DNA from 2 places in the Ensifer fredii genome. Region 2 is predicted to be linked to the other one. Evidence: riboswitches for the same ligand, from Rfam matches in the RefSeq annotation. Region 2 holds a riboswitch; the other holds the start of a gene.
The links. Region 2 has a riboswitch for S-adenosylmethionine ahead of metA (homoserine O-acetyltransferase MetA). Riboswitches for the same ligand answer to the same signal wherever they lie in the genome.
Positions count from the first base shown of each region.

Region 1: it holds a riboswitch for S-adenosylmethionine, as region 2 does, so the genes downstream of both, NXT3_RS02500 (O-succinylhomoserine sulfhydrylase) here and metA (homoserine O-acetyltransferase MetA) in region 2, are expected to answer to the same signal.

Region 1 is NZ_CP024307.1:514,024-521,459, reverse strand. Features, by position in the region: gene NXT3_RS02525 (tellurite resistance TerB family protein) at 1-53, shown strand, start outside; gene NXT3_RS02520 (sterol desaturase family protein) at 189-1,001, shown strand; gene NXT3_RS02515 (transporter substrate-binding domain-containing protein) at 1,051-1,902, opposite strand; tRNA gene NXT3_RS02510 (tRNA-Gly) at 2,027-2,101, opposite strand; gene NXT3_RS02505 (2'-deoxycytidine 5'-triphosphate deaminase) at 2,196-3,293, opposite strand; SAM riboswitch at 3,369-3,447, shown strand; gene NXT3_RS02500 (O-succinylhomoserine sulfhydrylase) at 3,490-4,674, shown strand; gene NXT3_RS02495 (CDP-alcohol phosphatidyltransferase family protein) at 4,726-5,340, opposite strand; gene apaG (Co2+/Mg2+ efflux facilitator ApaG/CorD) at 5,452-5,844, shown strand; gene NXT3_RS02485 (Hsp33 family molecular chaperone) at 5,959-6,954, opposite strand; gene argF (ornithine carbamoyltransferase) at 7,359-7,436, opposite strand, start outside.
Region 2 is NZ_CP024307.1:3,784,745-3,792,180, reverse strand. Features, by position in the region: gene leuD (3-isopropylmalate dehydratase small subunit) at 1-65, shown strand, start outside; gene NXT3_RS18605 (RidA family protein) at 77-457, shown strand; gene NXT3_RS18600 (AAA family ATPase) at 506-1,345, shown strand; partial or broken gene NXT3_RS33285 (NUDIX hydrolase) at 1,342-1,818, shown strand; SAM riboswitch at 1,980-2,057, shown strand; gene metA (homoserine O-acetyltransferase MetA) at 2,119-3,042, shown strand; gene NXT3_RS18585 (vWA domain-containing protein) at 3,042-4,226, shown strand; gene NXT3_RS18580 (aldose epimerase family protein) at 4,309-5,325, shown strand; gene NXT3_RS32475 (PIN-like domain-containing protein) at 5,359-6,024, opposite strand; tRNA gene NXT3_RS18570 (tRNA-Gly) at 6,360-6,434, opposite strand; gene NXT3_RS18565 (prolyl-tRNA synthetase associated domain-containing protein) at 6,687-7,196, shown strand; gene trxA (thioredoxin) at 7,258-7,436, shown strand, end outside.

The DNA of each region.
Region 1 (7,436 bases), 700 kb from region 2:
AGCTCACCTGCGCGGCGATCGAGCGCGGCGCGCTTGCCCGCTTTCGCAAGTAACGGCAACGTGTCTTTGCCCTTTCTCGGCAATGGTCATACCGTCGTCCTGTCGCCTCTTTCCTTAAAAGCCGCCTCTAGGAAGGAAGCGGCGATTCAAAGTGAACAAGCGGCCATAGGATCGGCGTGAAGAGTGAAATGCTTTTCCTTGGAATTGCTGAGCCGGTCTGGCGGCTCGGTGCCTTTGCGGTAATCTTCGCCGCGCTAGCAGCACTCGAACTGCTGCATCCGCGGCTCGAAAGGCCGGAACTGCTGCGGGCACTCAAGGCGCGTCGCTGGGCCACCAACCTGTCGATTCTTCTGCTCTCCTCCCTGCTAATGCGCATCGTCTTTCCGGCCGCCGCGACAGGCGTCGCGATCTGGGCCGGCTTGCGCGGCTATGGCCTCCTCCCAGCACTCGGCGTGACGGCGCCGCTTGCCGGTCTCCTGGCCTTCGTCGCACTTGATTTTGCCGTCTGGCTGGAGCACGTGGTGTTTCACAAACTGCCCATCTTATGGCTGATCCACCGGGTGCATCACGCCGACCCCGGGGTGGACGTCACGACGGCGCTGCGCTTCCACCCGCTGGAGATCCTGCTTTCGATGGCTTGGAAAAGCGCGGTCATCATCGCTCTCGGGGCGCCGGCACTCTCGGTGCTGGTCTTTGAAATCGTCCTCAATGCCGCCGCGATGTTCAACCACGCCAACCTGCGACTGCCGCCAAAATTTGACGGGGTCTTGCGGCTGCTGATTGTCACACCCGACATGCACCGCATCCATCACTCCGTGGAAAAGCGGGAAACGGATTCGAACTACGGCTTCAATCTCTCTCTTTGGGATCGACTGTTTTCGACCTATGTGGCACAGCCGGCAAGCGGCGACGACGGGATCGAGACCGGCTTAAGGGCCTTTGGACGCAGCGAGCCGACAAAGCTCGTCTGGTCGCTGATGCTGCCGTTCCGGCGCGGGTAAACGAGACGGGAGCAGGCCCTGCTTGCCAGCCGAGCCCGGCCGCTTGGCGTCAGTAGATGCCGTTCGGAAAATAGCGCAGGTAAATCTCTTCGAGCCTGCCGCTGCGCGAAAGCGCCAAGAGCGCATGGTCGATCGCCTGCGTCAAAGCGGGCTCGGTCGTGCGGTTCATGATCGTCAGCCCTTCGCCCAGAAAGCGCTCGGAAAAATAGGCGCCGTCCATCAGGGCGCAGCATCCCGCGGCGACGCTGCCGGAGACCCAGAAGGAGAGCTGCATGGCATCGGAGAAGGCGGCCGTCACGGCGCCCTCCCGCAGGGCGTTCAGTAGGGCCTGTCGGTCGGGGTAGGCTTTGGCCTCGAGCTTCGGGAAGAAGGCCTTCAGCATCGCTTCATGCGTCGTTCCGGCCACGGCCCCGACCGGCTTGCCGACGAGGTCGTCCGGTCTCTGAACCCCCTCGGCAGCCTTCCTGTTGAGGGCGAAACGGGCCGGCAGTTGCAAGAAGGCCCTGGAGAAGGCGAAACGCCGCCTTAGTTCCGGCGTCACGGCGATGCCGGCGACGATCGCCTCGCCCTGGCCCTGTTCGAGCGCCGGCATCAGTTCGGGATAGGTCACCGCCTGGATCTGGCATTTCGGTTCGATCTCCAGCTCGCGGCAGATTTCCCGGGCGAGATCGACGTGGAATCCCGAAAGCTTGCCCGACTGATCGATAAAATTGAAAGGCGGGAAATCGACCGTGGTGAGGAAGCGCAGCCGAGCCAGGCCGGTCAGATCGGGCTTGGCGATGCGCTCGCGGGCATCGAACAGCAGCGGCAGGTCCTTCGGCGCGCCGCCCGCCGCGGATGCGACGAGCACCGCCGCGACCGCCAGCAGCCCGATAGTTTTGTGAAAGGAAGCGCGCGTCATTACCATCCGATTCGCAAGCATTGAGCGGAACTTAGCGGGATGCTGCAGCGCTGACCATAGGCCGGCCCTCGGCAGGGCCGCGCATTCTTAAAGCCGGTCGGGCGAATACGGAAGGAAGGGAAAATGGAGCGGGTGATCGGGATCGAACCGACGACATCAAGCTTGGGAAGCTGGCGTTCTACCACTGAACTACACCCGCGTCTGAAGCGGAAATTTCCCCAATGGTCGCGATCTGTCAAGCGTCTAGATGATTCACTGCTCTATTGGAGCAGTGAATCATCCAGCTATTGGGCTCACTCGGCGCGAAAATGCTTGGAAAGCTTCAGGCCCTGCGCCTGGTAGTTCGAGCCGAGATCGATGCCGTAAAGACCTTCCGGACGCTCCAGCATGTGCTCGTAGATCAGCCGGCCGACGATCTGCCCGTGTTCGAGGATGAAGGGCACTTCGTGGCTGCGGACCTCGAGTACTGCGCGGCTGCCGCTGCCGCCGGCTGAGGCGTGGCCGAACCCCGGATCGAAGAAGCCGGCATAATGGACGCGGAACTCGCCGACCAGCGGATCGAAGGGCGTCATTTCGGCGGCGTAGAGCGGCGGCACATGAACTGCCTCGCGCGACACGAGGATGTAAAACTCGTCCGGATCGAGGATCAGGTCGTCGCGGCCGCGGCTATAGAGCGGCTCCCAGAAATCAAAAACGGCGTGCTCCGCCTTCTTGTCGACGTCGACCACCGACGTGTGATGCTTGCCGCGATAGCCGATCAGGCCGTCCGGGCCGGTGCCCTTGAGGTCGATCGACAGCGCAATGCCGCCGCCGGTGATGTTGGGCCGCTCGCTGGCGACGAGCACGTCGCTTTCGTGCAAGCCCAGCAGTTCTTGCTCGGAAAGAACGGAGTGGCCGACGCGGAAACGGATCTGCGAGAGACGCGAGCCGCGGCGAACGACGATCGGAAAGGTCCGCGGACTGATCTCGAGATAAAGCGGCCCGCTGTAGCCGGCGGGGATCTTGTCGAACTCCTGCGCCCTATCGGTGATGACGCGCGTGAAGATGTCAAGGCGACCGGTCGAACTCTTCGGATTGGCCGACGCCGACATGGTCTCCGGCAGCGTCAGGCTCTCCATCAGCGGCACGATATAGACGCAGCCGGTTTCCAGCACCGCGCCCTCGCGAAGATCGATGACGTGCAGCTTCAGGCGGTCGAGCTTGTCGGCGACGAGATGCGCCGGTCCCGGCATGAAGCTCGCCCGGACGCGAAACGCCTTGGATCCGAGCCGAAGATCGAGGCTCGCCGGCTGGATCTGGTCATCATCCAGCGGCTTCTCGCTCTTCAGACGTCCCGTGGCAAACAGCGCGGCAATTGCGCGGTCGGCCAAAATCCCTGTGTCGCGGCCCATTCCGATCCTCATTCTCAGTTGCCAGACAAAACCAAACTCCGGGAATTGACGCAAGCGCGGCCAGGCAGTATTGGAGCTTTATCCCGTGGTGATTTGGCCGGTCGGCTTGCAGCCACGTTAAACAAGTAGCTAAAAAGGCCGGGTGTCAAACCGGTCGTTTCGCGGCCGGTTTTTTTGTTCTGAAGGTGATCGTCGCATGAGCAAGACCTGGCGCCCGGCAACCCAACTCGTCCACGGCGGGACCACCCGCTCGCAGCACGGCGAGACCTCGGAAGCGATCTTCCTGACACAGGGCTTCGTCTACGAAAGCTCGGAAGCGGCGGAAGCCCGCTTCAAGGGCGAGACCGACGGCTTCATCTATGCCCGCTACGGAAGCCCGACCAACGACATGTTTGAGAAGCGCATGTGCATGCTCGAAGGCGCCGAGGATGCGCGCGCCACGGCCTCCGGTATGGCGGCGGTTTCGGCGGCGATCCTCTGCCAGGTCAAGGCGGGAGACCACATCGTCGCCGCCCGCGCCCTCTTCGGCTCCTGCCGCTGGGTGGTCGAAACGCTCGCTCCGAAATACGGCGTCGAATGCACGCTGGTCGACGGCCGCGAGCTTGCCAACTGGGAAAAGGCGGTGCGGCCGAACACCAAGGTCTTCTTCCTCGAGAGCCCGACCAACCCGACGCTGGAGGTGATCGACATCGCCGGCGTCGCCAGGCTCGCCGACCAGGTGGGCGCCAAGCTCGTGGTCGACAATGTCTTCGCGACGCCGCTCTTCCAGAAGCCGCTGGAGCTGGGCGCCCATGTCGTCGTCTATTCCGCCACCAAGCATATCGATGGCCAGGGCCGCTGCCTCGGCGGCGTCGTGCTTGCCGACAAGGAATGGATCGACGAGAACCTGCACGACTATTTCCGCCACACCGGCCCTGCCATGTCGCCCTTCAACGCCTGGACGTTGCTCAAGGGCATCGAAACGCTGCCGCTGCGCGTCAGGCAGCAGACGGAAAACGCCCGCCGCATCGCCGACTTCCTCGCTGAGCAGCCCCAGGTGGCGCGCGTCATCTATCCGGGCCGCAAGGACCATCCGCAGGCCGACATCATCGCCAAGCAGATGACCGGCGGCTCGACGCTGGTCGCCTTCGAGCTGAAGGGCGGCAAGGATGCGGCCTTCGCGCTGCAGAACGCCCTTGAGATCGTGCGGATTTCCAACAATCTCGGCGATTCCAAGAGCCTGATTACACATCCGGCGACGACGACGCACAAGAACCTCACCGACGAGGCCCGTACCGAACTCGGCATCTCGGCCGGAACCGTACGGTTCTCGGCCGGGATCGAAGACAGCGACGACCTTGTCGAGGATTTCGCCAAGGGACTGAAGTCGATCCGCGCCTGAACCGTCCAATTTCAGGTGACCTCAGCCGCCCGGCCCCGCCGGGCGGCTTTTTCATGACCCGTCACGAAAGGTGAGACGCGCGAGAACGATGCGCGACAGGGCAGTGTAGAGGCATAGGACGGCGAATATCGCCGCCAGCACAGGGAACCGGTGCGGAAACAGGCAGACGGCCACGAAGAAGACGATCGTCTCGGTCGCCTCCGCAAGCCCGGTGGTGAAGTAGATCGACTTCGCACCACGGATCTCGGTCGACAGTGCGCGCTTCTCGGCGATCGCGGCGAAGGCGAGGAAGCTCGAGCCGTTGACATAGAAAGCGAAGAGCAAGAGCCCCCCGGCAAACCCGTTGGCCGCCGGATCGGCGGCGATGAAGGCCAGCGGGATCGCGCCATAGAAGGCGAAGTCGAGAACGATGTCGAGAAAACCGCCGAAATCGGTCTTGCGGCTCGCGCGCGCCACTGCCCCGTCGAGGCCGTCGCAAAGCCGGCTCAGGAGAATGAGAGCCGCACCCGCCACGTAGTAATGCAAGGCAATCAGGACGGCCGCGGCAAGTCCAAGACAAAGGCCGGCGACCGTGACCGCATCGGCGCCCAAGCCCCGCTTGGCGAGGGCGGCGCCGAGCCGGTTCAGGATAGGATCGAGATGCCTGCGCGCCGCGCCGTCGAGCATATTCCCCTGCCTTGCGTGAAAATCGTAAGGACCCGTATAATCCTGCCGTTATTCTTCACGAAACCTTATCGCTGTATGATACTCGAGCAGTTTTGAAACAGGATGTCGAACATGTACCGTGCGCTGACACGCGACATAGAGGTCACGGTGGAGCCGTACTATCTCGAAGAACAATCGGATCCGGATGATAGCCGCTATGTCTGGGGCTACCGCATCGTCATCTCGAACCATTCCGAAATCGCGGTTCGGCTGATGACCCGCTACTGGCACATCACCGACGAGAACGGCCAGGTGGACGAGGTCAGCGGTCCAGGCGTCATCGGCGAGCAGCCGCTGCTCAATCCCGGCGACACCTACGAATATTCCTCCGGCTGCCCGCTCGACACCCCCTCCGGCGTCATGTTCGGCCACTACAGCATGGAGGCCGAAGACGGAGAGACCTTCAATGTCGCCATCCCCGCCTTCTCGCTCGATTCTCCCGGACTGGTGCGGACGCTGAACTAAAGCCCGTCGCGTTCAAACGTATTCACGCGGCGCGCCTTAGGTCTTTGTTTTTGTGCATGTCGTTATCCCAAAACCGCTGCACACTTTTGGGCGACATGCATTAGCCGCCCGCCTTTATTGAGATCGCACCTCGCTCGCCTCGAAGCGATAGTCGGTGGAGCAGAACTCGCAGGTGACCTTGATCTCGCCGTCCTCGATGCTGTGCTCGATATCCTCCTCGCTCAGTCCCTCCAGGACCTCGCGTATCTTGTCACGCGAGCAGCTGCAGCGATCGTAGACGGCCTGCGGCTGGTAGACGCGCACGCCCCGTTCGTGGAACAGACGATATAGCAGACGCTCGGTGCCGACGGTAGGATCGGTCAGCTCGTCGGAATCGATCGTATCCACCATCACCTTGGCTTCCGCCCAGAGATCGTCTTCCTCGAAGAGCAGGCTGGCGTCGCCGTCATCGCCATCGCCGCCAGGCAGATCCGGCTGGCGCATGCGCTCGGACGCCTCGGGCAGGAACTGCGCCACCATGCCGCCGGCGCGCCAGCGATGCCGCGGCTTGCCGTTTTCGTCCCGGTCGAGCAGTTCGGCGACGGCGAGGCGAACCTTGGTCGGTATCTGTTCCGATTGGCGGAAATAGACCGCAGCGATCTCTTCGAGCGTCGCGCCGTCAAGCGCGACAATGCCCTGGTAGCGCTGGGTATGGGCGCCCTGGTCGATGGTGAAGGCAAGGATGCCGTTGCCGAGCAGTTCGTGCGGCTGCGAGCGGCCGCCCTTCTCGGCGGCGGCAAGCGCTTCCTCGTCGTAGCGCGCATAGGCGCGGACCCGATCCGGGGTGGAGAAATCGGCAACGACGAGATCGACCGGCCCATCGCCCTGGGTCTGGACGATCAGCTTGCCGTCGAACTTGAGCGAGGTACCGAGCAGGACCGTCAGCACGACGGTTTCGGCAACCAGCCGCGCCACCGGCAGCGGGTAGCTGTGCCGCTCGAGGATAGCGTCGAGCATCGGGCCGAGCTGCACGGCTCGGCCACGCACGTCGAGGCCCTCGACCTGGAAGGGAACGACGTGGTCGTCACCGGCAAAATCGAACTCGCCAAGTCCCGGTGCTGTCTCTGTCATCGTTTGCTCCTTGCATGGATCACAGCGGCCAAGCAACCCGCCGTCGCCGTGATCGAACTTCCATCCTGCGGATGCAAGAGCAGCCGCGCACACCCTGCCGTTCGTTGCACCGCTGCGTCTCGATCGAGAGGCGCAACGTTCGCATGACACCGTGCATTGCTCGTGACATCGAGAGCGCCGATCGACGCACTCCGTCTCTAACTGCCGCTTATCCTATTTGATCCCGGCATGGACCGATTTGTCCAGCAGGCAAGCGCGGCTCCGGAAGCGCCCCGTATGCGGCGGATCCGCTGAAACGCGCTGTGGCGAGAAACGGCGCAGCGGCCGAACTCTCCCGCACATCGCCTAGATCGTGTCACCGCTCTCCGATTTCAATAGCCCGGCCTGGCCCTCGAACGGTCCCGTCAGACGGCACCCAGGCACCAGGCGAGGATCGACTTCTGCGCGTGCAGCCGGTTCTCGGCCTCGTCGAAGACGACCGA
Region 2 (7,436 bases):
TCGAAAAGGCGGGCGCCATCGACAGCTTCGAGAAGTCGACCGCCGCATCGCGCCCCTGGGCCTGAACGGCTCGCGGATGACGCGCAGGCTGATTTCGACCGGATCGCCCTTCGAGAAGACGGCAGGCTATTCGCGTGCCGTCGTCAAGGGCGACTGGTGCTTCGTCTCCGGCACGACCGGCTACGACTACGCCAGCATGACCATGCCGAAGACGGTCGAGGAACAGGCGCGCAACTGCCTGAAGACGATCGAGGCTGCGCTGAAGGAAGCCGGCTTCTCGCTCTCGGACGTCGTGCGCAATCATTACTACGTCACCGACGCCAGCTTCGCCGACCGGGTCTTCCCGATTTTCGGCGGGGTTTTCGGCGAGATCCGCCCAGCCGCGACGATGGTCGTTTGCGACCTGATCCGCCCGGAAATGCTGATCGAAATCGAGGTCACGGCATTTCGCGGGTGAGGCGGGATCGGTTTTCGCGCATTCATCAACCTCGAGAGTAGCAGGTCCATGCAGTTTGAAGGCACCGCCGACTATATTGCCGAAAAGGACCTGATGGTCGCCGTCAATGCGGCGATAAGGCTGGAGCGGCCGCTGCTCGTCAAGGGCGAGCCAGGCACCGGCAAGACCGAGCTCGCCCGCCAGATCGCCGCGGCACTTGGCCTCGACCTCATAGAGTGGAGCGTCAAATCGACCACCAAGGCGCAGCAGGGGCTCTACGATTACGACGCCGTCTCGCGGCTGCGCGACAGCCAGCTCGGCGACGCCCGCGTCAACGACGTGAAGAACTATATCCGCAAGGGCAAGCTCTGGCAGGCTTTCGAGGCGTCGGAAAAGGTGGTGCTGCTGATCGACGAGATCGACAAGGCGGACATTGAATTTCCCAACGACCTCTTGCAGGAACTCGACCGGATGGAGTTCCATGTCTACGAGACCGGCGAGACGATCCGCGCGCGGCACCGGCCGATCGTCGTCATCACTTCGAACAACGAAAAGGAACTGCCGGACGCCTTCCTGCGCCGCTGCTTCTTCCACTATATCCGCTTTCCCGATGCCGAGACGCTCGCCCGCATCGTCGAGGTCCACTATCCGGGCATCCGCAAGACCCTGCTATCGGCGGCCCTTGCCGCCTTCTACGGCATCCGCGAGGTGCCGGGGCTCAAAAAGAAGCCCTCGACCTCCGAGGCTCTCGACTGGATCCGCCTTCTGGTCGCCGATGAGATCGATCCGGCCGACCTGCGCGCCGATCCAAAATCGATGCTGCCGAAGCTGCACGGCGCCCTTTTAAAGAACGAGCAGGACGTGCACCTGTTCGAGCGCCTGGCCTTCATGGCGCGCCGCGACGCATGAGCCCGGACGCGCAAAAGGTCCTGATCTACGCCACCTGGCGGGGTTCGCTGCTGGTCTTCGACGAACCGGATTTTCCCGAAATCGAGCTGCAGGTGCCGGGCGGCACGATTGAGCCTGGCGAGAGCCCGGAAGGCGCGGCCCGTCGGGAATTTTTCGAGGAGACCGGGCTCACGCTGCCGGACACGGCGACGCAATTCGCCACCCGGGATTTTCGCTACGGGAAAGGTGATAGGGAAATCTGCCATCGCCGCCACTATTTCCACGTCGCCCTTGAAGGCGAACAGCGGCAAACATGACTGCATCACGAAATGACGCTGGACGGCGGTGGAGCGCCGATCCGCTTCTGCTTCTTTTGGATGAGCCCCGACAAGGCCGTCACGCGTCTGGGGTACGGAATGCAGGAAGGTCTGGACTTGCTGCAGTACGCGACGCTTCGCCCTTTTCCTCGGGTTTGCCCCTCTCCTCGGGCTTAACCCGAGGACTAGCCCCCGCTCGCGGGGGGGGGGGAGAGCTTGGGCGCCGCCGCGAGTCCCTTCTCCCCGTTGAACGGGGAGAGGTGGCCGGCAGGCCGGATGAGGGGCCGCAAACCCCAAGACTCCTTTTCCATTGACCACCTGCCCGGCGCCACGCTATCAAACGATCCTGTGGTGATTTGGCCGGCCGGCTTGCAGCCACGTTAAAGAAATCGCTAAAGGGCCGAGGAAAGAACGGATTTCCGAGGACCGGTCGCGATCATCTCGCCGCCGGTTTTTTTGTATTGATCGAGTGGACCCATGCCCATCAAGATTCCCGATACGCTGCCTGCCTTTGAAACGCTCGTCAACGAGGGCGTGCGGGTGATGACCGAGACGGCGGCGGTCCGCCAGGACATCCGCCCGCTGCAGATCGGGCTCTTGAACCTGATGCCGAACAAGATCAAGACGGAGATCCAGATCGCCCGGCTGATCGGCGCGACGCCGCTGCAGGTGGAACTGACGCTGGTGCGCATCGGCGGCTATCGACCGAAGAACACGCCAGAAGAGCATCTCTTCGCCTTTTACGAGACCTGGGAGGAGGTGAAGGGCCGCAAGTTCGACGGCTTCATCATCACCGGCGCCCCGGTCGAGACGCTCGACTATGAAGAGGTCACCTATTGGGACGAGCTGCAGCGGATTTTCGACTGGACCGAAACGCATGTGCATTCGACGCTGAACGTCTGTTGGGGCGCGATGGCGGCGATCTACCACTTCCACGGCGTGCCGAAATATCCGCTCAAGGAAAAGGCCTTCGGCGTCTATCGTCATCAGAATCTCAAGCCCTCCTCCGTCTATCTGAACGGCTTTTCCGACGATTTCGCCGTCCCCGTGTCGCGCTGGACGGAGGTACGCCGCGCTGATATCGACCGGGTGCCGGGTCTCGAGATCCTGATGGAATCGAGGGAGATGGGCGTCTGCCTGGTGCACGAGAAGAAGGGCAACCGGCTCTATATGTTCAATCACGTCGAATATGATTCCACCTCGCTCTCAGACGAATATTTCCGCGACGTGGACGCCGGCGTGCCGATCAAGCTGCCGCACGACTATTTCCCGCACAATGATTCGACCCTGCCGCCGCAGAACCGCTGGCGCAGCCATGCGCATCTTTTCTTCGGCAACTGGATCAACGAGATGTACCAGACGACGCCTTACGAGCTCGAAAAGATCGGCAGCGGAGAGTGATGTTCATTCCCTTCTTCCTTGAACTGAAGGCAGAGAAGATCCCGGTGACGCTTCGGGAGTTTCTGTCGCTGATCGAGGGAATGGAGAAGGGGATCGCCGCTTTCGACGTGGAGGCCTTCTATTTTCTGGCGCGCACGGCGCTGATCAAGGACGAGCGCTACATCGACCGTTTCGACCGGGTGTTCCGGCATTGCTTCGCCGGGCTCGAAGCGGTTTCCCCGTCGCAGAATGTTGCCGAAGTGGCGATCCCCGAGGAGTGGCTGAAGAAGCTCGCCGAGAAATATCTGACCGAGGAGGAGAAGAAGCTCGTCGAGGCGCTCGGCGGTTTCGACAGGCTGATGGAGACGCTGCGCCAGCGGCTTGCCGAGCAGACCGGCCGTCACCAGGGCGGCTCGAAATGGATCGGCACGGCCGGCACCTCGCCCTTCGGCGCCTATGGCTACAATCCCGAAGGTATCAGGATCGGCCAGGAAGGCTCGCGGCATCGGCGTGCGGTCAAGGTCTGGGACCGGCGCGAGTTCAAGGACTACGACGACACAGTCGAGCTCGGTACCCGCAACATCAAGGTGGCGCTGAAGCGGCTCAGGCGCTGGGTGCGCCAAGGGGCGGCCGACGAACTCGACCTCTCCGGCACGATCCGTTCCACCGCCGAGCACGGCTATCTCGACGTGGTCACCCGGCCGGAGCGCCGCAATGCCGTCAAGCTCCTGATGTTCTTCGACGTCGGCGGATCGATGGACGACCACATCCGCATCGTCGAGGAGCTGTTCTCGGCGGCCCGCGCCGAGTTCCGCCAGATGGACTATTTCTACTTCCACAATTGCGTCTATGAGGGCCTGTGGAAGGACAATCGCCGCCGCCGCGCCGACATTACCCGCACCACGGAGGTCCTGCGCACCTATGGCAGCGATTACCGCGCCATCTTCGTGGGCGACGCCGCGATGAGCCCCTACGAGATCAGCCATCCGGGCGGCTCGGTCGAGCACTGGAACGACGAAGCGGGGGCGCTCTGGCTCGAGCGCCTGACGGCGCATTTCCCGCGGTCGATCTGGCTCAACCCGGTGCCGGAGAGCCATTGGCGCCATACCCATTCGATCGGCGTGATCCGCGCGCTCTTTCACGGGCGGATGTTCCCGCTGACGCTCGCCGGCCTGCAGGCGGCGACCAAAGAATTGTCGCGTTGAAAAGTGTGACTTTCCGGTTGCCGCCCCGCCGGAAATGACGCAGTTTGTCGCCCGCTTGGATGATGTCGCGAGGGGAGAAACGATGAGCACCGACACGGAAATCTTCGGCCACCTGCCGTCCGGCGAACCGGTGCATCGGCTGACGCTCACGGGCGGCGGGCTGACCGCCAGGGTTTTGACCTGGGGCTCGGTCATCCAGGACCTGCGGCTTGACGGCCATCAGGCGCCGCTCGTGCTCGGCTTTGAGGATTTCCAAAGCTATCCGGCCCACTCCTCCTATTTCGGCGCCACGCCCGGGCGCAACGCCAACCGCATCGGCGACGGGGGCTTCATGCTCGACGGCAAGGCCTATCAACTCGAGCTCAACGAGAAGGGCGTCACACATCTGCACGGCGGCAGCGACAATATCGGCAAGCGCAACTGGACGATCCTCGACCGGGCGGAGGGCAGCGTGACGCTCCGGATCACCGATCCCGATGGCCGCGCCGGCTATCCCGGCAACTGCACGGTGACCTGCACCTATGCGCTGAAGCCGGGCGGCACGCTGAACGTCCTCTACGAAACCGAGACCGACGCGCCGACGCTCGCCAATGTCTGCCAGCACAGCTATTTCAATCTCGACGGCGGCGAGGACGCGCGCGGCCATGACATCATGATCGCCGCCGACCATTACCTGCCGACGGACGAGCGGCTGATCCCGACCGGCGAAATCCGCCCCGTCGCCGGCACTGCCTTCGACCTCCGCGAGATGACCTCGCTCAAGCGCCAGATGCAAGGCGACAGGATCGCCTATGACCATAATTTCTGCCTCTCGCCGGAGCGCATGCGGAAGCGCTCGGTGGCGCTGGTGCGCAGCATCAATTCCGGCGTCTCGCTGGAGGTGCGGACGACCGAGCCCGGCGTCCAGCTTTACACCGGATCCAAACTGAACGTGCCGGTCTCTGGCCTCGAAGGCCGCCGCTACGGCCCCTTCGCCGGCTTCTGCCTCGAGACGCAAGTCTGGCCCGATGCGGTGAACCACCGAGGTTTTCCGAATGGTGTGCTGAGGCCGGGTGAGGTGCTCCGGCAAGAGACGGACTACGTTTTCGCCAAGAGCTGAAACGGATATATAGCGCGAAGTATCTAAAGGTGCTCAAAGAGGGAGAGAGCGAAGCTTCGTGTGTTTGCCGATCGGAACTCGTGCATCGAAGGTGCGGCAAGGCCATCTGGAAACGATTGTCGCTGCCACCATGTGCATAGGCGATTTTTGATAGGCGGGCGCCAAGACAAAGCCGTGTAACCCAGCGGAGCGTAGTGCTGCTCGTTCTGCCGAATTTCTGAGAACTCGGGTATCTCCGGTGATGAACATCCACGATTCCGCTGAGGTGCGCAAAAATTCTATCCATTCCAAATCGGTGGAATTTCGCCCGCGCGGTAAGCCGGAGAGATCTTTGATGTGCAGGGCCGAGTGGCCAAAGTGACTTATGAAACCATGTAATGTTGAGGCGAGAACTGGCGAGGTGCAGTTGTCGAACAGAACCTTCACCATCCGCTGACTGAGAGAACCTTCAAATTCCACGGCGCGGCGCACCGATGATTCGGGCACGTCAAAGGCCATGTTCAGCAGGCGTTCTCGTTCCTGGCCGTCGGGGTCGGTCTCGATGACGTGCAAGAATATCTTACGTCCATCAGTCCGAAATCGGTCGGTAGAAAGAGGGTGGTCGCGGCCGAGCTCCTCACGGGCAATCTGAATTGCAGCGCGCACCTTTATTGCTGAAATACCTGCTCGAATGAACGCGTCTGCAACTCTGATTTCCATCAGGTCTCTGAAGTCGAGCACCAACCGATCATCACCAAGATTGATTGCCGGAGCCCAGAGCGGTGCGTACGTAGAACCCTGGCGGAGTGTCCGCGCAGCCATCGAGAGATTTTCGACGCGGGCACGTGAAGGAGGCGTCCTGCTTCCGCAGGCGTGTATAGTCCCACTCCTATCAGGTAGCTCATCCCGAAATCTCCTACGCCCATAGATTCAATAAACGAGATTCCTGTCAACAACTTTAAGCAAGTGCTCGCGAGCGCTGACAGTGAGCTTGTTAGGACGCGTTTTAGACAGGCAAAAGCTGCTAGAAAGCTGCTGATAATCTTTGAGAAAACTGGAGCGGGCGAAGGGATTCGAACCCTCGACCCCAACCTTGGCAAGGTTGTGCTCTACCCCTGAGCTACACCCGCTCATCAGACCCAGGTCCGGGGTAGTCTGTGGACCGTGGGTTGCCGCCCCGTCTTGCGGCGACCGGCGCTATATGGCCTATCGATTTTTCAAATGCAACAGGGAAATGGCGCGGAAGGCAAGAATTTTTTCGGGCTAATCCCAAAAGGCCGCCATGCCGCGATCCCCCGCCGTTGGCCGCCCTTGAGATTGCGTAAGCCGGCCCTTCCTCGTAAAGCAGGACAAAATCTAAAGCCGTCGGAAGGATCAAGATGATGAGCGAGGCACAGCCGAAATCCGCGGAAGACCTATTCCGCTTTCTCGACGAACTCGGTATCGAGCACAGGACGAAGCAGCATCAGCCGGTCTTTACCGTCGCCGAATCGGTGGCGCTGCGCGATGAAATTCCCGGCGGACATACAAAAAACCTGTTCCTGAAGGACAAAAAGGACAATTATTTCCTGCTGACCGTCGAGGAGAATGCGACGGTGGACCTGAAGACCATTCATCAGACCATCGGCGCGGCCAGCAAGGTCTCCTTCGGCAAGCCGGAGAAGCTGATGGAATATCTGGGCGTGATCCCCGGCGCCGTGACCGCCTTCGGCGCGATCAACGACACCTCGGGCAAGGTGAAGATCATTCTCGACGAGGGGCTGATGGAATTCGACACGATCAACTGCCACCCGCTCTCGAACGACCAGACGACCTCGATCGCCGCCACCGATATGCTGCGCTTCATGGAGGCGACCGGACACGAGCCGCTTGTCTTGAAAGTGACGGCCTGACATACGATCTTTGGTGCGGAAAGCATCAAGTCGGGCGGCAAGCCCGCGAGGAGAGAGAAGAATGGGCGGTAGCGACAATCCCTATGCAGGTTCCTTCGGCAACCAGATGACGGCCTCGGCCTCGTTCGGCGGGCAGCCGGCACCGAATGCCGCGGTCGCCGGCGACCTGATCAAGGAGACGACCACCGCCGCCTTCGCCCGCGACGTGCTCGAGGCCTCGCGCCAGCAGCCGGTGCTGGT